DNA from 2 places in the Priestia sp. SIMBA_032 genome. Region 1 is predicted to be linked to the other one. Evidence: a T-box and tRNA genes for the amino acid it is inferred to sense, from the RefSeq annotation. Region 1 holds a T-box; the other holds one or more tRNA genes.
What was found. A T-box is a leader RNA that pairs with one kind of tRNA and senses whether it is charged. The one in region 1 lies ahead of pheS (phenylalanine--tRNA ligase subunit alpha), so its partner is inferred to be a tRNA-Phe.
Positions count from the first base shown of each region.

Region 2: it has a tRNA-Phe gene. The T-box ahead of pheS (phenylalanine--tRNA ligase subunit alpha) is inferred to sense a tRNA for this amino acid. The anticodon was not compared.

Region 1 covers NZ_JAWRXD010000002.1:156,399-159,679, forward strand. The annotation lists gene SB717_RS06725 (M42 family metallopeptidase) at 1-331, shown strand, start outside; gene sspI (small acid-soluble spore protein SspI) at 387-593, opposite strand; gene SB717_RS06735 (TrmH family RNA methyltransferase) at 734-1,498, shown strand; T-box leader at 1,547-1,782, shown strand; gene pheS (phenylalanine--tRNA ligase subunit alpha) at 1,837-2,871, shown strand; gene pheT (phenylalanine--tRNA ligase subunit beta) at 2,885-3,281, shown strand, end outside.
Region 2 covers NZ_JAWRXD010000023.1:22,984-26,264, reverse strand. The annotation lists gene SB717_RS29135 (adenylosuccinate synthase) at 1-1,057, shown strand, start outside; tRNA gene SB717_RS29130 (tRNA-Lys) at 1,227-1,299, shown strand; tRNA gene SB717_RS29125 (tRNA-Glu) at 1,315-1,386, shown strand; tRNA gene SB717_RS29120 (tRNA-Asp) at 1,422-1,497, shown strand; tRNA gene SB717_RS29115 (tRNA-Phe) at 1,502-1,574, shown strand; gene yycF (response regulator YycF) at 1,837-2,544, shown strand; gene walK (cell wall metabolism sensor histidine kinase WalK) at 2,551-3,281, shown strand, end outside.

The DNA.
Region 1 (3,281 bases):
CTCTTCTAAAATGGGAGATGGTCCGCAAATCATTTTATATGATGCTTCCATGGTCTCTCATAAAGGACTTCGAGATAAAGTGGTAGACGTGGCAGATGAATTAAATATTCCGTATCAATTCGATGCAATCGCTGGAGGCGGTACGGACTCAGGTTCTATCCATATTTCAGCTAACGGGGTGCCAGCACTTTCAATTACAATTGCAACTCGTTATATCCATTCTCATGCAGCGATGCTTCATCGTGATGATTATGAAAATGCAGTTAAATTAATTGCGGAAGTGATTAAACGCTTAGACCGAGACACGGTTAACGCCATTACGTACAATTAAAAAAAGCTCATTCTCCTAGGAGAATGAGCTTTTTTTGTACATAGGAAAAGGTTATTTATTTTAAACCGTTTTCAAGCGTTGTCAGAATTTCTTCTTTTTCTGATTCCGGAGACTTTTCCCAAAGCACCTCAAATAAAACACCAAGTCCAGGGAGCATTTTTTCTTCACCGCTTTGAATAGCGTCAGAAATTGTAGCCTCAAGCTCTTCTTTTGAGTTTCCTGAAACGTTTGCAATAACAGCATTTCGTAAATTAAGATCCATCATTTTCACCTCAGCTATCGTAAAGTTACCAATAGTTTTTGTTTTCTTTGCGATTTCTATGTACAATAAAGTGAAACTTATCTAATGATTATTGAGAAAAACCTAATCGAACTATTTATTTTTGTATAGATAAAGGAGTTATGTTTGTGAAACAAATTGATTCAGTTAAAAATCCGCAGGTAAAAGCGTGGAAAAAGCTGCATAATAAAAAAGACCGTGATAAGCAGGGCCTTTTTATAGTAGAAGGCTTTCATTTAGTCGAAGAGGCTATCAAAAGTAATGATTGCGTAAAGGAACTAATTATACGGGAATCGACCGAAGTGCCCGCACAGTGGAATATAGACGGTATCGAAATAACCGTTGTAAATGAGGCAATTATTAAGTTATTATCTGACACAGAAACACCTCAAGGAATTATTGCCGTGTGTTTTCAAACAAAGCATGCAGAAATCATTCATACAGCACAGAAAGTATTGCTTTTAGATGCAGTACAAGATCCAGGTAACCTAGGTACGATTATTCGAACCGCTGATGCTGCCGGAGTGGAGGCTATTATCGTTGGAGAGGGCAGCGTGGATGTGTACAACCCAAAAGTCGTTCGTTCAACGCAAGGAGCTATTTTTCACCTTCCAATTGTAAAAAGCGATTTACTCCAAATGATTTCACTGTTAAAAGAAAGAGGCATCGCAGTTTACGGCACGTCGTTACAAAATGGAAAGGTCTACACACACGTAAAACCTTCAAACAAATTTGCGCTGATTGTGGGAAATGAAGGAAACGGCGTAAGCGAGAAAGTGCTGGAACAAACGGATCAGAATCTGTACATTCCCATCTATGGAAAGAGCGAGTCGCTAAATGTTGCCATCGCCTCTGGAATCTTACTTTATTATTTACGTGGAATGTAGTTGCATCGAGAACGTGTTTTCACTATAATAATACAATAGTTACATATGTAAAAAACGATGAAAGAGAGCAGTAGCTTATGTCCGTTTATGCAGGGAGAAAATGCCGTGACTGAAAGCATTTTTATAAATGTAATAAGTGAATTCACCTCTTGAGTTGACACTTAGACCGTCTTACATAGATGTAAAGGTGTTCCGGAGATTCCGTTAACTTGAATGAAGTGAACTGTATACGTCTGTGTATATAGTTAACAAGGGTGGTAACGCGACTAATCCTCGTCCCTTTTTTGGGAGGAGGTTTTTTTATTTGTCATTTTTTACGCTAAAAGGAGGAATAAGTGATGAAAGAACGTTTACAAGAACTTCAACAAGAAGCAATTGCAAAAGTCGAAGCAGCAAGTGCTTTAAAAGAATTAAACGACGTACGCGTAGCTTATTTAGGAAAGAAAGGCCCTATCACAGAAGTACTTCGCGGTATGGGAAAACTTTCAGCTGAAGAGCGTCCTGTAATGGGAGCACTTGCAAATGAAGTGCGTGAAGCTATTGCATCTAAAATTGAAGAAAAACAAACGGCGTTAGAAGCAGCCGAGGTAGAGCGTAAACTTGCTTCAGAAACAATTGACGTAACGCTGCCAGGACGCCCTGTTAAAGCAGGTACGCATCACCCGCTAACAAGCGTGGTTGAAGAAGTAGAAGATTTATTTTTAGGAATGGGCTATGAAGTAGCAGAAGGACCGGAAGTAGAGCAGGACTACTATAATTTCGAAGCGCTGAACTTGCCAAAAGGTCACCCAGCGCGTGATATGCAAGATACGTTCTATATTACGGAAGAAACGCTTCTTCGTACGCATACATCAACTGTTCAAGCTCGTGTTATGAACAAGAATGAAGGCAAAGGACCTGTTAAAATTATTTGCCCGGGTAAAGTGTATCGCCGCGATGACGATGATGCTACACATTCTCATCAATTCATGCAAATTGAAGGTCTTGTAGTAGACGAAAACATTCGTATGAGCGATTTAAAAGGCACGCTTGAAGTATTTGTGAAAAAGATGTTCGGTGCAGATCGTGAAATTCGTCTTCGTCCAAGTTTCTTCCCATTCACTGAGCCGTCTGTAGAAGTAGACGTATCGTGTGCAAAATGTGGAGGTAAAGGCTGTAATGTATGTAAACAAACAGGCTGGATTGAGATTTTAGGAGCCGGCATGGTTCATCCAAATGTTCTTGAGATGGCTGGATACGATTCAACTAAATATCGTGGTTTTGCTTTTGGAATCGGTGTAGAGCGTATTGCTATGTTGAAACACGGCGTGGATGATATTCGTCATTTCTATACAAATGATGTTCGTTTCTTAGATCAATTTAAACAAGTATAAAGGAGGGACTACGATGTTTGTATCTTATCGTTGGTTACAAGAGTATGTTGACTTATCAGGCGTAACGGCAGAAGAGTTAGCAGATAAAATCACAAAAAGTGGAATTGAAGTTGAAGGTGTAGAAAACTTAAATAAAGGCATCAGCGGAGTAGTAATTGGTCACGTTGTAGAACGCGAACAGCATCCAAATGCTGATAAATTAAGCCGCTGTCAAGTAGATCTTGGCGGAGGAGAAATCGTTCAAATCGTGTGCGGAGCACCGAACGTGGCACAAGGTCAAAAAGTAGCGGTTGCAAAAGTGGGAGCTGTACTTCCAGGTAACTTTAAAATCAAGCGTGCTAAGCTTCGCGGTGAAGAATCGAACGGTATGATTTGTTCTCTTCAAGAGCTTGGCATTGAAAGCAAGCTTG
Region 2 (3,281 bases), on a different contig from region 1:
AGCGCTTGTTCAAGAATTAAAATACTTACATGATCGCGGTGTAACAACAGAAAACTTACGTATTAGTAACCGAGCTCATGTGATTCTTCCATATCATTTAAAATTAGATGAAGTTGAAGAAGAACGTAAAGGTGAAAATAAGATTGGTACAACGAAAAAAGGTATTGGACCAGCTTATATGGATAAAGCAGCACGTGTTGGTATTCGAATTGCCGATTTACTAGACCGTGAAGTATTTGAAGCAAAATTAACACAAAACTTAGCTGAAAAGAATCGCCTTCTTGAAAAAATGTATGAAGTAGAAGGCTTTACATTAGAAGAAATTTTAGATGAGTACTATGAGTATGGTCAACAAGTTGCAAAATATGTTGTTGATACATCAGTAGTATTAAATGATGCGTTAGACGAAGGTCGTCGTGTACTATTTGAAGGCGCTCAAGGTGTTATGTTAGATATCGATCAAGGAACATATCCATTTGTTACATCTTCAAACCCAGTAGCGGGTGGAGTAACAATTGGTTCTGGTGTAGGTCCATCTAAAATCAAACACGTTGTAGGCGTATCAAAAGCGTATACAACTCGTGTTGGTGACGGTCCTTTCCCAACGGAATTAACAAACGAAATCGGTGATCAAATTCGTGAAGTAGGACGTGAATATGGTACAACAACTGGTCGTCCTCGCCGTGTAGGTTGGTTCGACAGTGTAGTTGTACGTCATGCTCGTCGCGTTAGCGGAATCACAGATTTATCTTTAAACTCAATTGATGTATTAACGGGAATTGAGACATTAAAGATTTGTGTAGCTTACCGTTACAAAGGGGAAGTTATGGAAGAATTCCCTGCTAGCTTAAAAACACTTGCAGAATGCGAACCTGTATATGAAGAGCTTCCAGGTTGGACAGAAGATATTACGGGTGTGAAAACATTAGATGAGTTACCTGACAACGCTCGCCACTACTTAGAGCGCGTGTCTCAATTAACAGGTATTCCTTTATCTATTTTCTCTGTAGGTCCAGATCGTACACAAACAAATGTATTACGTGGTGTATATAGCTAAATAAAAAAGGTTAGCTCCTCGTGAGCTAACCTTTTTTATTGATAATTGGTGCTTTGTTAACAAGGTTTTAAAAAAAAAGCTCAATAATCAAAAGAAAGTTTTAAAAAAACTATTGCATTCATATGAAATATCATGTTATTATAATAAACGTCGCTAAGAGATATAACATGAGCCATTAGCTCAGTTGGTAGAGCATCTGACTTTTAATCAGAGGGTCGAAGGTTCGAGTCCTTCATGGCTCACTTTTGTTACAACGTGGCCCGTTGGTCAAGCGGTTAAGACACCGCCCTTTCACGGCGGTAACACGGGTTCGAATCCCGTACGGGTCATTTTTAATATTTTTAATACATAGCATATAGACTGAGGTCCCGTGGTGTAGCGGTTAACATGCCTGCCTGTCACGCAGGAGATCGCGGGTTCGATTCCCGTCGGGACCGCCATTTTGGCTCGGTAGCTCAGTTGGTAGAGCAAAGGACTGAAAATCCTTGTGTCGGCGGTTCGATTCCGTCCCGAGCCATCAAAAAGCATGACTTTATTTAAAGTCATGCTTTTTTCTTTTATTTACATTTAAAAGAAAACGTTATTTGCTTTGTATCTCTTTTGTGGTAATATATTACTTTTGTATTTAGAGATGGTTGAAAATCATATATCTTCATGTATAGTAGAGGATGAACTTGTGACGTTTCAAGGGTTATCAAGTATAATAAAACTACGGTATTCAAACAGTATGAATACTATCTTTTATATTTTGCTTCAACTAATAAAGGAGAACGATGATCATGGATAAACGTATTTTAGTCGTAGATGACGAAAAGCCGATTGCAGATATTTTAAAGTTTAATTTGCAAAAAGAAGGTTACGAAGTATTTTGTGCTTATGATGGCGTGGAAGCACTTGAAAAAGTGGAAGAAGTCCAGCCTGAAATGATTTTATTAGATATTATGCTTCCTCAGAAAGATGGAATGGAAGTTTGCCGAGAAGTGCGTAAAAAATATGATATGCCAATTATCATGTTAACAGCAAAAGACTCTGAAATTGACAAAGTTTTAGGTCTAGAATTAGGTGCAGATGATTATGTAACTAAGCCGTTCAGTACGCGTGAATTATTAGCACGTGTAAAAGCTAATTTACGTAGACATCAGCAGGTAGCTGTTCCAACAGAAGAAAGTGAAACGAATGAAATTACAATTGGAGCACTTGTTATTCACCCAGATGCTTATATCGTGTCTAAGCGCGGAGAAACGATTGAACTGACTCATCGTGAATTTGAGCTACTGCATTATTTAGCGAAGCACATTGGGCAAGTCATGACGCGTGAACACTTGCTTCAAACCGTATGGGGCTATGACTATTTTGGTGATGTGCGTACGGTAGATGTAACAGTTCGAAGATTACGTGAAAAAATTGAAGATAATCCAAGCCATCCAATGTGGATTGTAACAAGACGTGGAGTAGGCTATTATTTACGCAGCCCAGAGCAGGAGTAATTTTAGATGAAGAAAGTAAGGCTCCTGCAATCTATTCATTTAAAGTTTGTATTGATTTATGTGCTGCTCATTTTAATTGCGATGCAAATTATTGGGGTCTATTTTGCACGACAATTAGAAAAAGAATTAGTTAACAACTTTCGAACGTCTCTTCAAGAGCGGACAGACTTGCTGACGTATAATATTGGACAAGAAATGGTGAAAAATCGTGATGATGATTCACCCACTCTTGAAGAAGACTTAAAGACTATTTTACGAGATTTTGCTTCAAGACCCAACTTAGCTTCAAATGATATGAATGACATCTCAGAAGTAAGAGTCATTGACCAAAATAGAAGAATTATTGCTACATCGAACTCAAATCCTCAACAGATCATAGGCAAAAAGACTAATGATTTAGCGATTACAAATGCGTTGTTAGCAGGAACGAACTCTGATAATGTATTTGTTGATCAAAGCGGACAGCGAATCAGAGTTATGATACAGCCTATTCGTTTACAGGATAAAGTAGGTGCCAGTCAATCAAATTCAACTAATAAAAATGGAAAAGTTCAGTCTAGCGAAGAAATCTTAGGTGCTATTTACTTAACAGCTTCCATGGAGCCTGTTTACGATCAAATGAGTAATATCAATCAGATCTTTAAAGCAGGTACGGTGATTGCTCTTTTTATTACAGCTATTTTAGGCGTGTTTTTAGCTCAGACGATTACTCGTCCAATGTCTGAAATGAGAAAACA